One region of the Azospirillum sp. B2RO_4 genome, then DNA from elsewhere that is predicted to be linked to it. Evidence: riboswitches for the same ligand, from Rfam matches in the RefSeq annotation. Region 1 holds a riboswitch; each other region holds the start of a gene.
What was found. Region 1 has a riboswitch for thiamine pyrophosphate ahead of PWS46_RS06445 (ABC transporter ATP-binding protein). Riboswitches for the same ligand answer to the same signal wherever they lie in the genome.
Positions count from the first base shown of each region.

Region 2: another riboswitch for thiamine pyrophosphate. It lies ahead of thiC (phosphomethylpyrimidine synthase ThiC); the one in region 1 lies ahead of PWS46_RS06445 (ABC transporter ATP-binding protein).
Region 3: another riboswitch for thiamine pyrophosphate. It lies ahead of PWS46_RS19975 (ABC transporter substrate-binding protein); the one in region 1 lies ahead of PWS46_RS06445 (ABC transporter ATP-binding protein).

Region 1 is NZ_CP118485.1:1,358,791-1,364,815, reverse strand. Features, by position in the region: gene PWS46_RS06455 (ABC transporter substrate-binding protein) at 1-784, opposite strand, end outside; gene PWS46_RS06450 (ABC transporter permease) at 817-1,584, opposite strand; gene PWS46_RS06445 (ABC transporter ATP-binding protein) at 1,581-2,321, opposite strand; TPP riboswitch at 2,348-2,454, opposite strand; gene PWS46_RS06440 (acetoin utilization protein AcuC) at 2,616-3,743, shown strand; gene PWS46_RS06435 (hypothetical protein) at 3,900-4,502, shown strand; gene PWS46_RS06430 (hypothetical protein) at 4,499-5,053, shown strand; gene PWS46_RS06425 (hypothetical protein) at 5,118-6,025, opposite strand, start outside.
Region 2 is NZ_CP118485.1:411,996-418,020, reverse strand. Features, by position in the region: gene greB (transcription elongation factor GreB) at 1-423, shown strand, start outside; gene thiC (phosphomethylpyrimidine synthase ThiC) at 604-2,343, opposite strand; TPP riboswitch at 2,464-2,597, opposite strand; gene PWS46_RS01810 (magnesium transporter CorA family protein) at 2,674-3,660, opposite strand; gene PWS46_RS01805 (hypothetical protein) at 3,692-3,979, opposite strand; gene argB (acetylglutamate kinase) at 3,999-4,898, opposite strand; gene yihA (ribosome biogenesis GTP-binding protein YihA/YsxC) at 5,006-5,689, opposite strand; gene yidC (membrane protein insertase YidC) at 5,801-6,025, opposite strand, start outside.
Region 3 is NZ_CP118487.1:533,849-539,873, reverse strand. Features, by position in the region: gene PWS46_RS19980 (DMT family transporter) at 1-759, shown strand, start outside; TPP riboswitch at 793-907, shown strand; gene PWS46_RS19975 (ABC transporter substrate-binding protein) at 979-2,115, shown strand; gene PWS46_RS19970 (branched-chain amino acid ABC transporter permease) at 2,120-2,992, shown strand; gene PWS46_RS19965 (branched-chain amino acid ABC transporter ATP-binding protein/permease) at 3,132-4,835, shown strand; gene PWS46_RS19960 (ABC transporter ATP-binding protein) at 4,832-5,533, shown strand; gene PWS46_RS19955 (hypothetical protein) at 5,660-6,025, shown strand, end outside.

The sequences.
Region 1 (6,025 bases):
CCGGGCGGCCCTTGACGAAGGCGGCCTGCGATTCCTCCGGATGGTTCAGGATGTAGAGCGTCGCGCGCTCCACCGCCGCCAGGAAGCGCTTGAAGCGCGGGTCGTTCGCCTTGTCCTTGCGGGCGACCAGGATCAGCTCGTCATAGGGCGGCACCCCTTCCTCCTCCGGGTAGAAGGCACGGCCGGGATGATTTTCGATCGCCATCTGGTTCAGCTCGAAGTTGCGGAAGGCGCCTATCACGGCATCGACCTGCCCCGACAGCAGCGACGGCGAGAGCGAGAAGTTGACGTTCACCAGCTCGACGTCCTTCAGGCTCAGCCCCTCCTTCTCCAGCATGGCGCCGAGGAGAGCATCCTCGAAACCGGCGATGGAATAGCCGACCTTGCGGCCCTTCAGGTCCTTCAGCGTCTTCACCGGCCCGTCGCGCAGCACGACGACGGAGTTCAGCGGCGTCGACACCAGCGTGCCGATGCGGACCAGCGGCAGCCCTTCGTCCACCTGCAGGATCAACTGCGGCTGGTAGGAGACGGCGATGTCGGTGCCGCCGGCGGCGACCAGCTTCGGCGGATCGTTGGGGTCGGCCGGGGCGGTCAGCGTCACGTCCAGCCCGGCATCCTTGAAGAAGCCCTTCTCCTGCGCCACCACCAGCGGGGCATGGTCGGGGTTGACGAACCAGTCCAGCATCACGGACAGCTTGTCCTGGGCCAGGGCCGGAAGCGAGGTCATCAGGCTGGCAGCCATCAGGCCGGCGCCAATTATTTGTTTGATTGGCAGGTGCTTCATCGGGAAACTTTCCCCCTTCAAGGGCAGGTGAATTAAGGGTTGGCGTCTTCTGCAGGTTGGGTATCGGGTTGCCAGGGCAGGGCGCGGCGGGCCAGCGCATCGACGGCGGCGTACAGCGTCACCGCGAACAGCCCCAGCACCAGCACGGCGGCGAACAGAAGGTCGATCTGCATGCGGGCGTTGGCATGCAGCATCAGGTAGCCGAGGCCGGAGGACGACCCCACCCATTCGCCGATCACCGCGCCGATGGGCGCCACCGCGGCGGCGACGCGCACGCCGGACCAGAAGGCGGGCAGGGCGGCCGGCAGGCGGATGCTCCACAGGATGGCGGCGGGCGAGGCGCCCATGGTGCGGGCAAGGTCGAGCCAGCCGGGATCGGTGCGCCGCAGCCCGTCGAACAGCGCGGTCGTCACCGGGAAATAGATGACCAGCACCGCCATGGCGATCTTGGAGGCCATGCCGTAGCCCAGCCACAGGACCAGCAGCGGCGCCAGGGCGAAGACCGGGATCGCCTGACTGACCAGAAGCAGTGGCATCAGCCAGCGCCGCGCGGTGCGGAAGCGCGCCAGCAGCAACGCGCTGACCCCGCCCAGCGCCACGCCGGCGACCAGCCCGATCAGGATCTCCGACAGGGTCGTCAGGCCATGGGCCAGCAGCAGGGGTGCCTGCCGCTGCATGGCATCGGCCACCGCCAGCGGGCTGGGCAGCAGGTAGCGCGGCAGGCCGGTGGCCCAGACCAGCGCCTGCCAGCCGGCGACCAGCACCAGCAGCGTGACCAGGGCGCGCAGCAGCGCCTTCATTCCGCCAGCCTCCGCAGCAACTCGGCCTGATGGGCCAGCAGGCTGGGATCGTCGACGCGGCGCGGCACCGGGCCGGACGGCTCTAGCGCCGGCCCCATCACGGCGGGACGGCCGGTCATCACATGCAGGCGGTCGCCGATGCGTAGCGCCTCCAGCGGGTCGTGGGTGACCATCAGGACGGTGCGGCCGGCTAAGGTTTCCGCCGCGGTCTCCTGCAAGCGCAGCCGGGTGATGGCGTCGAGCGCGGAGAAGGGCTCGTCCATCAGGACCAGCGGCTTGTCCTCCATCAGCGTGCGCGCCAATGCGACGCGCTGCCGCTGTCCGCCGGACAGGGCGGCCGGACGATCGCGCTCCCGCCCCGCCAGACCGACGCGGTCCAGCAATGCGCGGGCCTGCTCCACCCGCGCCGGGCCGGGCCGGCGGTGGCGCAGCCGGTCGCCCAGGAGGACATTGTCGAGGACGGTCAGCCAGGGCAGCAGCAGGTCCTGCTGCGCCATGTAGGCGATGCGGCCGGCCAGCGGTTGGCCATCGCCGGTGACGACCTGCGTCGGCGGTTCCGGCTCGGCCAGACCGGCGAGGATGCGCAGCAGGGTGGTCTTGCCGACGCCGCTCGGTCCCAGCAGGCAGGTGGTGCGGCCGGCCGGCAGATCCAGCGTCAGGTCGGAGAACAGCAGCGTGCCGCCATAGGTCAGCCGGGCGCGCAAGATCGTCACCGAAAGCGGCGTCATGGCTAGCATATCGGTCTGGCGGAGAAGGAGAGGGGGCGGTCCCGCATCACTGATCCCTACGCCGGCATGAACCGGATCAGGTTCCAGGGGTCGTCCCGCAACAGGACCTCTCAGCCGCCCATCGGCTCCCCCCAGTGAAGGCGGCGACTATAGGCGCGGACGATCCGTGACCGCAAGCATTGCCGGATCGGACTTCCGGCACTTGGAATACGGCCGGGGGAAGCCGGCCAGCGGAAGCCCGGCCTTGGAAGCGGGCGCTTGACCGGCGCGTGGCCGCGCCTAGTTTCTGGCGGGCATCATGGAGTGTCCGCCCTGACCACGCCCTTCCGTACCCCGCTGTTCATCGGCGGCGAGATCTATCGCGGCTCGACCTATGGGCCGAAACATCCGCTGGCGATCCCGCGCGTTTCGACCGTCATCGACCTCAGCCGCGCCATGGGCTGGCTGCCGGACGAGGTCTATCTGGACACCCATGTGGCGAGCGAACGGGAACTGGCGCGCTTCCACACCGCCGACTATATCGCGGCGCTGAAACGGGCGGAAGCCGAACAGCGGGTCGATGAGGCCACCGCGGCCCGCCACAATCTCGGCAAGCTGGAGAACCCGGTCTTCGCCGAGATGTACCGGCGGCCGGCCCACAGCAGCGGGTCGGCGTTGCAGGCAGCCCGGATCCTGGGCGACCGGCCGGCCGGGCTGGTCTATGCCCCGGCGGCGGGAACGCACCATGCGCGGCGCGACCGGGCCAGCGGATTCTGCTATTTCAACGCGCCGGTGCTGGGCATTCTGGAACTGCTGGACCATGGGCTGGAGCGGGTGCTCTACGTCGATCTCGACGCCCACCATGGCGACGGGGTGGAGGAGGCCTTCGCCGACGACGACCGGGTTCTGACGATCTCCATCCATGAGGACGGCCGCTGGCCCTACACCGGCAAGGCGGAGGACCGCGCCGGCGGGATGGCCCGCAACCTGCCGGTGCCGCCGGGTTTCAATGACAGCGAGATGGAGCATGTGATGGAGGAGGCGGTGCTGCCGCTGGCCCGCGCCTTCCGTCCGCAGGCGATGGTGATCCAGACCGGCGCCGACGCGCTGGCCGAGGATCCGCTGAGCCGGCTTGAGCTGTCCAACCGCGCGCTGTGGGACGCCGTGGCGGCGCTGCTGTCGCTGGCGCCGCGGGTGCTGGTGGTGGGCGGAGGCGGCTATAACCCCTGGTCGGTCGGTCGCTGCTGGGCCGGGATCTGGGCGGTGATGAACGGCATCGACCCGGCGATCAGGCCGACGGCGGAGGCGGAGGCGGTGCTGCGCGCCCTGACCTGGAGCCGCGCCGCCGGACGCAATCCGCCGGAGCACTGGTTCACCACGCTGGGCGACGAACGCCGGCCGGGACCGGTGCGCGACGCGGTGAAGCGGGTGGCGGAGATGGCGCTGTCCTGAACCGCAACGAATCTGAACCGTAGCGAATCGTTTCATTTTGGTCGAATTTCGAACCAAGCCGTGACGATTCGTTGACGGAACCGGATTGTTCGGTGATCCTCATTCCACTGCGCCGGTGCAGCTTCCTAAGGCTTGGGCAGGAGAACGGGCGGGCGGATGTCGAACACGACGCTGTTCCTGATCGCCATCGTCATCATCATGCTGGCCGCCGTCCCGGTCGCCATGATGCTGAAGGATTTCCTGCCGAACATCATGGAAAAGAGCAGCGGTCTGGAGCAGATCGAGAACCGCGTCTATGTGCTGCATGCGGAAGCGCAGGAGCTGCAGAACCGCGTCAACCAGCTGGTCCAGCGCCGCAACAGCCAATCCTCCGACCGCAACCGGCTGGAAAGCGACATCCGCAAGGCGGAGAAGCAGATCCGCGAACTGGCCGAGCAGCCGCCGCTGTTCGTGCACGAGGTCGGCGACCCGCAAGCCGGCCTGATGAAATTCGTCGCCACCGTCACACAGGAGAAGGCGTCCGCTGCCGCAAGGGCCGCCGGCGACCGCGGGCCGGTGAACCCGATCTGGCGCTGTGCCAATGTGGCGGAGGTCTGGGCCTCCAGCTTCGACGAGGCGAAACAGATGTGCGACGTCGCCTTCCCCTTCAAGCTGGGGTTCCAGAAGTCCTTCATGCGGGGCGATGCGAAGAGCGGCGGCAAGGGCGGCGTGCCGGTGCCGCCCGCCACCGCCCGCGCCAAGGCCGGTGCCGCCTCATGATGATCAACTTCATCATCGTCCTGGCGATCGTCGCCATCGGCGCATGGCTCGGCAATGTGCTGATGACCGTGGAACAGCGGGTGTCGCAGGCGCGCCAGCGCGTCCGTGGCGTGCGCAACAGGCAGGACAAGCTGGAGTCCACCATCCATCGCCTGCACCGCGAAGAGGAGAACCTTCATGGCGAGATCGAGGAGCTGACGCGGGAGATCGTGGAACTGCGCAAGAAGCAGGTCGAGGTGCAGCAGCGCCTGACCGAAGCGCAGTCGAAGCGCCGTCCCCAAATCCTGATCCTGACCGACCGGCGCAATCCCGGCGACAAGGAATGGCTGGTGACCGTGGTGAACCAGCAGATCGGCGAGATCGACGCCACCCACCCGCTGGCGGTCGAATGGGCGCGCGGGCGCAATTATCTGGTGTGGGCCGAATCCGACCGCGAGGCGGCCGAGCGCGCCAATCGCCGGTTCAGCGCGCGCCCAGGCTATCAGGTGCGGTCGGTGGCGGCGGTCAAGGAAGACCTCTACAGCTCCAGCGCCGCCCGCAGCGCGGCGTAGATATGGAAAAGCCCTTCTCCCCAGCGCGGGGAAGAAGGGCTTTCGACAACCAGCCTTACAGGTCTCAGCGCGCCTTGGCGGTGGCCGGGGTCTGGCGGAAGGCGTCGTGCAGGTAGGGCGACAGCGCCTGACGCATGTTGCGCAGCCATTCATGGATGATGATCAGCGAGCGGGAGGCGACCGGCGGGGTCATGCCCAGCTTCACCAGATCCTCGCGGGTCATCGTCGCCACCTGATCCAGGCGGTGGCCGGTCAGCCGCGCCCAGGCCGGGGCGGTGCAGGGCTGCATGGAGATGACCTGCAGGCCCTCGCGCTCCACCATCTCCGCCTTGCGGCGGGCATACTGGCTGTCCTCCAACTGCGAGAAGGGGCCGGAAAAGCCGTTTTCGACCAGCACGCGCTTGGCCTTCGGGGCGATGGTCGCCACCCGCTCCAGCGTCGACATGCCGGTGGAGAGGGAGGCGAGGTCGACGGTCACCGGAACCATGAAGGTCAGCCGTTCGCCGTCGCCGACGTAATAGTCGAAGCCCGAAACCTCGGCCCAGTTGAAGAACCACTGCGAGATGTTGCCGCCGAAATCGTACAGACGGCCGCCGCGCTGCAGTTCCGGACCGATCAGATCCCAGAACTCGTAGAAGCCGTCGCCCGACCCCATCATGTTCATGAAGTCCTGGGTGATACGGCGATGTTCGACCACGTCCGGGCCGAACAGGCGGGCGAGACGCTCGTTCACCTCGTACTCGACGACCTTCAGCTGCAGGCCTTCCAGCATGGCGGTCGCCATCAGGTGATGGGACAGCAGCGTCTTGCCGACGCCGCCGCGGTCATTGAGGACGAAGATCGTGCCCAGCATGCGATCGCCTTTCCAGTATGCGTTCGTTGATTCGTCTTGGGTCGTCGTGGGAGGCGCAGGCGGGGACGCCGGCGAACCGGTGTCCCGCACAGCCGCCGCGGGGGTCTGGATGGAGGCCG
Region 2 (6,025 bases), 950 kb from region 1:
CGCCACCTGCTGCGGGTGGAGCGGCCGAAGGTGGTGGAGGTGGTGTCCTGGGCCGCCGGCAACGGTGACCGGTCGGAGAATGGCGACTATCTCTACGGCAAGAAGCGCCTGCGCGAGATCGACCGCCGCATCCGCTTCCTGAACAAGCGGTTGGAATCGGCGGTGGTGGTCAATCCGCAGGATCAGAAGAACCGCGAACAGGTCTTCTTCGGCGCCACCGTCACCTATGCCCGCGAGGATGGGTCGGAGAACACCATCACCATCGTCGGCGCCGACGAGGTCGATCCCGACCGCGGCCATGTCAGCTGGATCTCTCCCATCGCCCGCGCCCTGCTGAAGGCGCGGGAGGGCGATCTTGTGGATGTCCGCACTCCGGCGGGGATGGAACAGGTCGAAGTGCTGGAGATCAGGTACGCCGGGTGAGGGGTGGTTGCTTTGGATGCCCCCTCCCCATCCCTCCCCCGCTCTCGGCCGGCCGAAGGCCGGTCCGATCGCGGGAGAGGGGGTAGGACGCTTGTCAACGTGAGCTATTCGCGAGGCGGCGGAGTTCCCTCTCCCGCGAGAGCGGGGGAGGGTTAGGGAGGGGGCATCAGTGCCGAGACTTCACTCCGCCGCCGGCTGGTAGATCTCCCCGCCCGACTCGCGGAACTTCTGCGACATCTCGGCCATGCCGGACTCCGCGGCGTCGCGGATTTCCTGCGTGATCTTCATCGAACAGAATTTCGGCCCGCACATCGAACAGAAATGCGCGGTCTTGGCACCTTCCGCCGGAAGGGTCTCGTCGTGGTAGGCCATCGCCGTGTCGGGATCGAGCGACAGGGCGAACTGGTCGCGCCAGCGGAAGGAGAAGCGGGCGCGCGACATGGCGTCGTCGCGCAGCCGCGCAGCCGGGTGGCCCTTGGCGAGGTCGGCGGCATGGGCGGCGATCTTATAGGCGATGACGCCGGCCTTCACGTCGTCGCGATCCGGCAGGCCCAGATGCTCCTTCGGCGTGACGTAGCAGAGCATCGCCGTGCCGAACCAGCCGATCATCGCCGCGCCGATGGCGCTGGTGATGTGGTCGTAACCCGGCGCGATGTCGGTCACCAAGGGCCCGAGCGTGTAGAAGGGCGCCTCGCCGCACAGCGCGATCTGCTTCTCGACATTGTGCTTGATCTTGTGCATCGGCACATGGCCCGGCCCCTCGATCATCACCTGAACGTCGCGCGCCCAGGCGATCTTGGTCAGCTCGCCCAGCGTCTCCAACTCGGCGAACTGCGCGGCGTCGTTGGCATCGGCCTGACTGCCGGGCCGCAGACCGTCACCCATCGACAGCGCCACGTCATAAGCGCGGCAGATCTCGACGATGTCGGCGAAATGATCGTAGAGGAAATTCTCGCGGTGATGCGCCAGACACCATTTGGCGATGATCGAGCCGCCGCGCGAGACGATCCCGGTCACCCGCTTGGCGGTCAGCGGGATGTGGCTCAGCCGCAGGCCGGCATGGATGGTAAAGTAATCGACGCCCTGCTCCGCCTGCTCGATCAGGGTGTCGCGGAACAGCTCCCAGGTCAGGTCTTCCGCCTTGCCCTTCACCTTCTCCAGCGCCTGATAGATCGGCACGGTGCCGATGGGAACCGGGGAGTTGCGCAGGATCCACTCGCGGGTCTGGTGGATGTCGGCACCGGTCGACAGGTCCATCACGGTGTCGGCGCCCCAGCGGATCGACCAGACCATCTTTTCCACCTCCTCCTCGATCGAGGAGGTCACGGCGGAGTTGCCGATGTTGGCGTTGATCTTGGTCAGGAAGTTGCGGCCGATGATCATCGGCTCCGACTCGGGGTGGTTGACGTTGGACGGGATGATCGCCCGCCCGCGCGCCACCTCGTCCCGGACGAATTCCGGGGTGATGAAGTCGGGGATCTCGGCGCCGAAATCCTCGCCGTCACGCCCCAATCCATTGGCCGCGTCCAGCGCCGCGGCGCGGCCGAGATTCTCGCGGACGGCGATGTATTCCATCTCCGCGGTGACGATGCCGCCGCGGGCGTAGGCCATCTGGGTCACCGCCCCGCCACCCTTGGCGCGCAGCACGCCGCTGTCGGTGGTCTCCACATCGCCACGGGCCAGGATCCAGTCGCGGCGGTGTTTGGCCAGCCCCGCGCGCACGTCGATGGCGACCGACTCGTCGGTGTAGGGACCGGAGGCGTCATAGACGGTCAGCGGCGGCTCGCCGCCCGACAGCGCGATCTCGCGCATGGCGACGCGCAGATCGGGAAAGCGCGTGCCGGGCACATGGATTTTCCGCGACGACGGCAGCGGGCCGGTCGAAATGCGGATGGCGTTCTCGTTGAAGTCCTTGGGCATTGGGTTTCTCCGTCGGAGTTGGGCGGACAAACCCGGGACTGCGGACGGAGGTGCGGTATCATCGTGCAGGCCATGCGCCCCATAGATATGGGGCCGATACGGCCGGACGGGGCGTGGTCGGCCCGTCACGAGGTCCCTCCCTTCGCCGGTATGACCCGGATCAGGTTCGAAGGGTCACCACGCTGCCGGCGACGATTGGCGCCGTCCGGCCGTTGGTATCTCAGCCCCCTGTCGGGACCCCCCTGGAATGCGCCCATCCTGCCGACGGAGAACGCGCCTGTCAAAAGGAAAGCGCCGCGGACGATCCGCCTGCCATATTGTGGAAAATCGCTACATCCAGCGCTTCGACCGCACATAGACCACCGGCAGCAACGCCGACAGCAGCATCAGCCCCAGGGCGCTGACATATCCGAAGGGCGAATCGCTGCCGGGCATGTCGGTGAAATTCATGCCGCCGATGCTGGCGACCAAGGTCGGCGGATAGAGCAGAACGGTCAGCACCGACACGATCTTCACGATTTCGTTCTGCTCGACGTTGATCTGGCCCAGTGCGGTATCCAGCGCCAACGCGACTTTGCCGGACAGAAAGCGGGCATACTGGTCGAGCCCGCGCAGGTCCTGCAGCGTGGTCTTGGCCCAGCGCCGCGTCGCCTTGCCGGAGTTCCAGCCGTCGCCGCGCGCCAGGAAATCGGTCATGCGGGAAAGGCTGGCCAGACTGACCCGCGCCTTGCCGATCAGATGGCCGGCATGGCCGATGCGCTTCAACGTCTGGGCATCGTCCAGCGTCTCGCCGCGCGAGCGCAGCTTGCGCCCGCGGAAATAGCGCCGGTTCAGCGCATCCAGCTCGACCCCGGTGCGCCGCAGCACGACGGAGGTGCGGTCGATCATGCCATCCACCAGCGCCGCCAGAACCAGCTCGCCACGGGCGGCGGAGATCTCGCCATGGGTGGCACGGCGGCGGAAAGCCAGCAGCGCCTGCGGATCGATGTCGTGGATGGTCACCAGCCGCCGCCCGGCGAGCACGAAGCTGACGGTGGCGATGCGCGGCTCGTCGGTGTCGGCCCAGACCAGCGCGGTGACGGTCATGGTCAAGGCGCCGCCGGCCACGCGCAGACGGCTCGATTCCTCGATCTCCGCCATCTGCTCGCGGGTGGGCAGACCGGTGCCGATCAGCGCCTCCGCCCGCGCCAGTTCACCCGGCGTCGGGTTGATCAGGTCCAGCCACACGGCGGAGTCGGGCAGCTGCGCCGCCTCGTCCGCTGCCGCCTCCCTGGCCCAACGCAGCAGACCGCCGTCATTGACGAAGACATGCAGCAAGGCTGTGCTCCTTGCGTGGTGCCGGACGGCGTTACGTCATCCGGCCGCCGCGCCGCGGCTTCACCGGCGGCGGCGCCTTTTCCCCGTCATCGAGGTCCAGCGCCGCGCCCTCGGCCTTCAACGCCTGTTCCAGCTTGCGTCGGAAGGCGCCGCCATCCCGCTTGGCGTCGAGGAAATGGCCGACCGCCTCCTTCGCCGCGTCGCTGTCGTAGGGGACCTTGCCCAACGCCGCCAGCCGGGCGCGCTCCACCAGCTTCGGGTCCATCTTTTCGCGGATGGCCTTCATCTGGCGGAGCAGGTCCTTGCGCAGGTCGCTCATCGGTCCCCCGTTTACCGACTCAGGCCTTGCCGATCAGGGTGCCGGCGCCGCCCTCGGTGAAGATCTCCAGCAGCAGCGCATGCGGAACGCGGCCATCCAGGATAACAGCGGCGTCGACGCCCTGCTCCACCGCGCCGATGCAGGTCTCGATCTTCGGGATCATGCCGCCCGATGCGGTGCCGTCGGCGATGGCCTTGTGGGCATCGGCCAGCGACATCTTCTCGATCAGCTTCTTTTCCTTGTCGAGCACGCCGGCGACATCGGTCAGCAGGAAGAAGCGCGCCGCCTTCACCGCCGCCGCGACCGCACCGGCCGCCGTGTCGGCGTTGATGTTGTAGGTATCGCCGTTCACGTCGAAGCCGACCGGCGCGATCACCGGGATGATGTCCGACTTGGCGAGGGCCTGCAGGATCTCCGGATTGACCTTGTAGGGCTCGCCGACGAAGCCCAGGTCCAGCACCCGCTCGATGTTGCTGTCGGGGTCGCGCTGCACGCGCTCCAGCCGGCGGGCGGTGATCAGGTTGCTGTCCTTGCCGGACAGGCCGACGGCGCGGCCGCCGGCGCTGTTGATGGCGGCGACGATCTGCTTGTTGATGGAGCCGGCCAGCACCATCTCGACCACCTCGACCGTCTCCTTGTCGGTGACGCGCAGGCCGTCGATGAAGCTGGACTTGATCTTCAGGCGCTCCAGCATCTGGCCGATCTGCGGCCCGCCGCCGTGGACGACCACCGGGTTGATGCCGACCTGCTTCAGCAGCACGATGTCGCGCGCGAACAGTTCCGCCAGCCCGGCGTCGCCCATGGCGTGGCCGCCGTACTTGATGACGAAGGTGCTCCCGGCATAACGGCGCATGTAGGGCAGCGCTTCGGACAGGGTACGGGCCTTGGCGAGCCACTCGTCACGGGTGGGAGTCTGCACGGGAGGATGCCCTTTGTCGGGGTGGACGGTTGGGCTTCTTTAACGGAAAGGCCGGCCGGTTGCCTAGGGGGCAATTTAACGGTCACATACCCGGCGGCGCCGGCCGGCTATTCGGCCGGCAGTGCGAGCGCTGCCAGACTGGCGCGCAGTTCGGCGATGCCCTCGCCCTTCTCCGAGCTGGTGACATGGATGTCCGGGAAGGCGGCCGGATGCTTCTTCAGCCCAGCCTGGGTGTCGCGGCGCACCTTGTCCAGATCCGCGGCCTTCACCTTGTCGGCCTTGGTCAGCACGACGACATAGGGCACCGCCGTGCGGTCCAGCATCTCCATGATCTCATGGTCGTTGGGCTTCAGCCCATGGCGCGAGTCGATCAGCACCAGCGCCCGGCGCAGCGTGACCCGGCCGCGCAGAAACCGGCGGACCATGTCGTTCCACGCCTCCACCTTCTCCTTCGATTCCTTGGCATAGCCGTAGCCGGGCATGTCCACCAGCTTCAGCCGGTTGCCGAGGTTGAAGAAGTTGAGCTGCTGGGTGCGGCCCGGCGTGTTGGAGGTGCGGGCCAGCGTCTTGCGCCCGGTCAGCGCGTTGACGAGGCTCGACTTGCCGACATTCGACCGGCCGGCGAAGGCGACCTCCGGCAGGTCGGCCTCCGGCAACTGGTTCAGCGCGTTGGCGCCCCAGACGAAGTCGCACTCCTTGGCGAACAGCAGCCGCCCGGCCTCCAGCGCGCCCTCGTCGAAGCCGGAAACGATGCTGGGGGTGTTGGAGGTCGGCGTGTCGGGAGTGGTCATGGCGGGCGCTCTCGTTGGGGTGGGCTGAAAAACATACCGCCGGCAAAGGCCCGTCAAGGGTCTTTGCCGGCGGTACATCTCAGAAACTGGGCAGAGGAGTGATTAAGCCGATCAGGCCTTCACGCCCATGCGCTTCATGATGGTCCACTGCTGCAGGACCGACAGGGTGTTGTTCCAGGCCCAGTAGATCACCAGACCGGCCGGGAAGCCGGCGAGCATGAAGGTGAAGACGATGGGCAGGAACTGGAACACCTTCTGCTGGACCGGGTCCGGCGGGGCCGGGTTCATCTTCTGCTGGAACCACATGGTCACGCCCATGATCAGCGGCCACAGGCC
Region 3 (6,025 bases), on a different replicon from region 1:
GTGCGCTCGCTGGTCGCCTTCCTGCTGGTCGGCGGTTACACGCTGTGGCGCGGCGGCGGGATCGCGGCGATGCGGACGCGGCGGCCATTGGGCCATGTCTGGCGCGCCTTCGCCGGGCTGATCTCGATGGGATGCTTCTTCTATGCCTTCCGCGAACTGCCGCTGGCCGACGTCTATGTGCTGAGCTTCGCCGGGCCGCTGTTCATCACCGCCCTGTCCGCCCCGCTGCTGGGGGAGCCGGTGGGCTGGCGGCGCTGGGCGGCGGTGGTGGTCGGGTTCGGCGGCGTGGTGGTGATGGCGCAGCCTTCGGCCGGGGCGCCGCTGGTGCCGGTTCTGGTCGGTCTTTGCGCCGCCCTGTTCTATGCGCTGGCGGCGCTCGCCGTGCGCGGGCTGTCGCGGACGGAGACCAGCGCGTCCATCGTGCTCTATCTGCTGCTGACGACGACGGTGGTCAGCGGGGCGCTGACGGTGCCGGTGTGGACGGCGCCGACCGGCTTCGCGCTGGGGCTCATGGCGCTGGTCGGCGCGATCGGCGCCGGGGCGCAGGTTCTGCTGACCCAGGCCTTCCGCCGCGCGCCTCCGGCGGTGGTGGCGCCCTTCGAGTACACCGGCATGGTGTGGGCCAGCCTGTTCGGCTGGCTGGTGTTCGGCGATTTGCCGACCATGCCGGTGATCGCCGGCGCCATGGTCATCATCGGCAGCGGCCTCTACATCCTGCATCGTGAAACGCTGGTGGCGCGCCGCCGGCTGGGTTCTTGACAGGACGGGGCCGGCGGCGACACTCTCGCCGCCTGTTCACGGCTGGGGTGCCCCTGCCTTCGCCGGATCGGCGGATGCGGGGGCTGAGACAACACCCATCGAACCTGATCCGGGTCATGCCGGCGAAGGGAGCCGACCGGAACCCGACGGATCGGCCGCAAACGCCCCGTCCCCTCCGCGTCGCTCCGGCCGCCGGCGCGAGTTGAGGAGTTTTCGGTCATGCGGCGCGCGCTTTCCCTTCTGATCGGCCTGCTGGCGGCCACGTCCTGCCTGTCTGCGGCGGCGCGGGCCGACGATACGCTGTCCTTCCCGGTGCTGGTTCCGCTGACCGGTTTCCTGTCGCTGGAGGGCACCAGCCAGCGCAACGGCGCGGTGCTGGCGCTGAAGCAGACGCCGGCCGGCGTCGCCATCGCGTCGGAGGTCGTCGACACCGGCACCTCGCCCGAGGCGGCGGTGACGGCGCTGGAGCGGGCGGCCGGCAGCGGCACCGTCGGGGCGGTCGCCGCCAGCATGCTCGGCACCCAGATGCTGGCGATGCTGCCGCTGGCGCAGGAGTTGAAGCTGCCGCTGGTCACCGTGTCGGGCACCGCCTCGATCACCGAGCAGGGCAACCCCTGGGTCTTCCGCTTCTTCCCCGGCGACGCCGTGACCAAATCCGCCCACGCCCGCTATGTGGTGGAGGAGCTGGGCAAGCTGCATCCGGCGATCATCTATCAGACCACCGCCTATGGGCAGAGCGGCAAGACCCATCTCGACGCCGCCTTCAAGGCGCTGGGCGTCACCCCGGTGTTCGAGGAGGGGGTGGACCCGGCGGCCAAGGACCTGCTGCCGGTGCTGACCAAGGCGCTGGCCGCCAAGCCGGACGTGCTGGTGCTGCACCTTCATTCCGGCCCGACCGCGCTGCTGCTGCGGCAGGCGGCGTCCAGCGGCGTGACCCTGCCCATCGTCGCCGGCTCCGCCATGCATCAGCCGAGCACCGCGGCCCTGCTGGAACCGGCGGAGCTGAAGGGCGTCTGCGCCGAGACCGCGGCCTCGCCGATTTCGGGCGACACGCCGGAGATCAAGGCCTTCACCGACGCCTACCGCAGCGCTTTCGGCAAGGAGCCGGACGCCTTCGCGCTCGGCCAGTATGACGGCATGACCATGGTGCTGGAGGCGGTGAAGGCCGGCGCGCGGACGCCGGACGCCATCCGTAAGGCGTTGTCGACAGGGACGTTCAAAGGTCTCGCCATGACCTACAAGTCGGACGGCAAGGGCAACATGGCCCATTCCGCCGTCATCGTCTGCTATGACGGGACCAGCCGCGTGCCGACGCTGGTGAAGCGGTACGACGACCCGACACTCGCGGCGAAGTGAGCCGATGGCGGCGTTTCAACTGCTGGTCAACGGGGTGGCGCTGGGGGCGGCCTATGCCCTGGTGGCGCTTGGCTTCGTGCTGGTGCTGAACGCCACCTCGGCGGTGAATTTCGCCCAGGGCGATCTCGTCATGGCCGGCGGGCTGCTGGCGGTGGCGCTGGCTCCGCTGATCCCTCTGCCGGGCATCGTCCTGCTGCCGGTGGTTCTCGTGCTGATGGCGGCGCTGGGGCTGCTGCTGGCGCTGGCGGCCTATCTGCCGTTGCGGCGCCGGCCGCCGGTGTCGGTCTTCATCAGCACCATCGCGGTCGGCATCATCCTGCAGAACGGCGCGGCGATCCTGTTCGGGCCGGAGCCGCGCGCCGCGCCGCCGCTGTTCGGGGACGATACCCTTCATATCGCCGGGCTGGCGGTGCCGGAACAGTCGCTCGCCATCGTCGCGGTGGCGGCCCTGCTGATCGGCGCGCAGCAATGGGTGTTCGCCCGCACGCAACTTGGCCGCCGGCTGCGCGCGACGGCGCAGGACCCGGAGATGGCGCGGGCCTGCGGCGTGCCGGTCACCGCCATGATCCTGGTGACCTTCGCCATCGGTGCCGCCTGCGCCGGGGCGGCCGGGCTGCTGCTGGCCAACCGCTATTTCGTCACGCCGACCTCCGGCGGGGACCTGATCCTGAAGGCCTACATCGCGGTGACGGTCGGCGGCTGGGGCTCCGTGCCGGGGGCCGTGGTGGGGGCATTGCTGATCGCGCTGTTCGAGGTCGGGGTTTCGTCGGTGCTCTCCTATCCGGTGGCGCTGGGGGCCTTGTACCTGACGCTGCTGGCGATCCTGGTTCTGCGTCCGCAAGGGCTGTTCGGCGAAGCGGTGCGCCGCCGTGGCTGAACCACACTCCCCGCTGAACATCCCCTCTCCCCCCCGGGGAGAGGGTCAGGGTGAGGGGGTTCCGCTTGCCGGACGGTCCTCGCCGCGCGTCCCCCTCACCCCAACCCTCTCCCCGGGGGGGAGAGGGAGCAGGGTCGCGGTGGAGAGTGTCATTCTCACCGCCAGCGCGCTGGCGCTGCTGGTCTACGCGCTCGCCTTCGCTTCGCCCTATGGCCTCCGCGTCCTGACCGTGGCCGGGGTCTATGCGCTGGCGACTTTCGGCTTCCAGATCGTCTTCGGCCTGTGCGGTGCGCTGTCGCTGGCCCAGGGCGCTTTCTTCGGGGTCGGCGCCTATGTGACCGGCATTCTCGGCAGCCGCTATGGGCTCGGCTTCGAGGCGACCTTTCCGCTGTCGATGCTGGTTCCGTTTCTGCTGGCGTTGCCGGTCGGGTTGGCGGTGCTGCGGCTGGAGTCGCATTACTTCGCCCTGGCGACGCTGGGAATCGCGCAGGTGCTGCATCTGCTGGCGGTCAATCTGCCGGAGCTGACCGGCGGCTCCAATGGGCTCGCCGGGGTGCCGCCGGTGCTGCTGTTCGGCTGGGCGGTGCCGCGCGGGCTGCCGATGGCCGCGCTGGTCTGGGGACTGGTGGCGCTCGGCGGGTTGCTCGGCTGGCGGCTGGCGCGCGGGCGGCTCGGCCGGTCGCTGACCATGCTGCGCGACGATCCGCTGGCGGCGGGGACGCTGGGGCTGGATGTCGGGCGGCTGCGGCTGGCCGCCTTCGGCATCAGCGCGCTGTTCGCCGGGGCCGCCGGAGCGCTGGCCGTCCACACCCAGCGGGTCGTGTCGCCGGAGGTGCTGGAATTCCCGATCATGGTCTCCATCCTCACGATAGCCATCGTCGGCGGTCGGGGGCGGATGGCCGGAGCGGTGCTGGGCGCCGTGCTGCTGCTGCATCTGCCGGAATGGTTCCGCTTTTTGGAGCGCGGCTATCTGGTCATCTACGGCGCCGCGCTGCTGCTGACCATCGTGCTGGCGCCGGACGGGCTGACCGGGCTTCTGGACCGCCTTACGGCCCGCTTGGGCGGCGGCAAGCCCCGTGCGCTGCCGGAAGCGAGGGAGCCGCCGCTGTCCTCCGCGCAGCCGGAGGGGCTGGCGGTCGAGGGTTTGCGGAAATCCTTCGGTGGCGTGCGGGCGGTCGACCGTGTGTCGCTGGACCTGCGGCCTGGCACCATCACCGGGCTGATCGGGCCGAACGGGTCGGGCAAATCCACGGTCATCAACCTGCTGTCGGGGCTGGAGCGACCGGATGCCGGGCGGGTGCGGCTCGGCGGGCAGGACGTCACCGGCGCCCGCGCCGACCGGCTGGCCCGTGCCGGGCTGGCCCGCAGTTTCCAGGCGGCGGCGCTGCCCGCCGGGGCCGGCGTGCTGGAGGCGGTGGCCGCCGCCCGTCTCGCCTTCGATCCGGACGCCGCGACGGCGGAGGCGCATGCGCGCTGGGCGCTCGACCGGCTGGGCGTCGGCGAACTCGCCGGTCAGTCCTGCGACGGGCTGCCGGCGGCGCTGCGGCGGCGGGTGGAGCTGGCGCGCGCCCTGGTCCGCCGCCCGGCGGTCCTGCTGCTGGACGAGCCGGCCGCCGGCCTGACCGACGGCGAGAAGGCGGATCTGGCGGATCTGCTGCGCGTACTGGCGGAGGAGGGGATGGCGATCCTGCTGGTGGAGCACGACATGGGCTTCCTGCTGCCGCTGGCCGGCCGGGTGCTGTGCCTCGACCGCGGGCGGGTGATCTATGATGGGCCGGCCGATGGCGTGCGCCGGGATCAGGCGGTGGCGACGGCCTACCTCGGCCGGGCGGAGGTGGCATGAGCGCGCTGCTGTCCATCCGCAACCTGACCGCCGGTTATGGCGGGGCGAGCGCGCTCGACGATGTGTCGCTGACCGTCGCGGCGGGGGAGACGGTGGCGCTGCTGGGCGCCAACGGGGCGGGGAAGTCGACATTGTTGAAGGCGCTGCTCGGCCTTGTGCCGGCGCGGGGGGGGCTGCGTTTCGACGGCGCCGATCTCGGCCCGCTGGCGACCGAGGCGCGGGTGAGGCGCGGCATCGGCTATGTGCCGGAGGGGCGGCGGGTCTTTCCCGGCATGAGCGTGCGCGACAATCTGGAGGTCGCCGGCCTTTCCGCCGCCCGCGACCGCGCAAGGGATGTCGAACGCGTCTTCGCCCTGTTCCCCGACCTTGCCATCAAGAGCGGCGAGAGCGCCTGGCGCCTGTCCGGCGGCCAGCAGCAGATGCTGAGCCTTGGCCGCGCGCTGATGGGCCGGCCACGCCTGCTTCTGCTCGACGAGCCGTCGCTCGGCCTGTCGCCCAAGCTGGCGGACGAGGTGTTCTCCGCCGTCGGCCGCATCGCCGCCGCCGGCACCGCCGTGCTGCTGGCCGAACAGAGCGCGGCACGCGCGCTGGCGGTCGCGCCACGTGCCGTCCTGCTGCGGCTGGGCCGCGTCGTCGGCGACGGGCCGGTGGCGTCGCTGTCCGACGAAGCATTGCGCGGCGCATTCTTCGGGGGGTAGGGGCATCCCCCTGCGTGTCCCGTGCAACAGGTGCCAGCCTCCCGCAACAGGTAGGGCGGTTGGGCTTGCGGATGGGGGCGGTCGCGGATAGCTTCGCCGCCACAACCATCTATGGATTACCTCGAGATGACCGCCCGTCTTGCCGTCCCGCTGTCCGCGCTTCTCCTGTTGGGCGTGGCGTCGACTCCGGCGGTGGCGGAGCTGGTGCCGGTCGAGCCGAACATGCCGCCGGCCGCCTATTACGGGCTGCCCGAGCCGGAAGAGGAAATCCTGACTCCTGCCGCGCCGCAACAGGGCGCCAAGCCGGCCAATCCGTCTGCCCCGGGCACTCCCGGCGCCGACAAGGCCGCCGCTCCGCCGAAGCCGGAGGGGCCGGGCGAACTGATCGAGAGCTGGGACGGCGGCGCCGCAAAGAAGAAGGACGGCAGCTTCGCCTATTGCGTGGCGGAGGGGGAATTCACCTCCGGCCATGTGCTGATGTTCGCCCGCAGC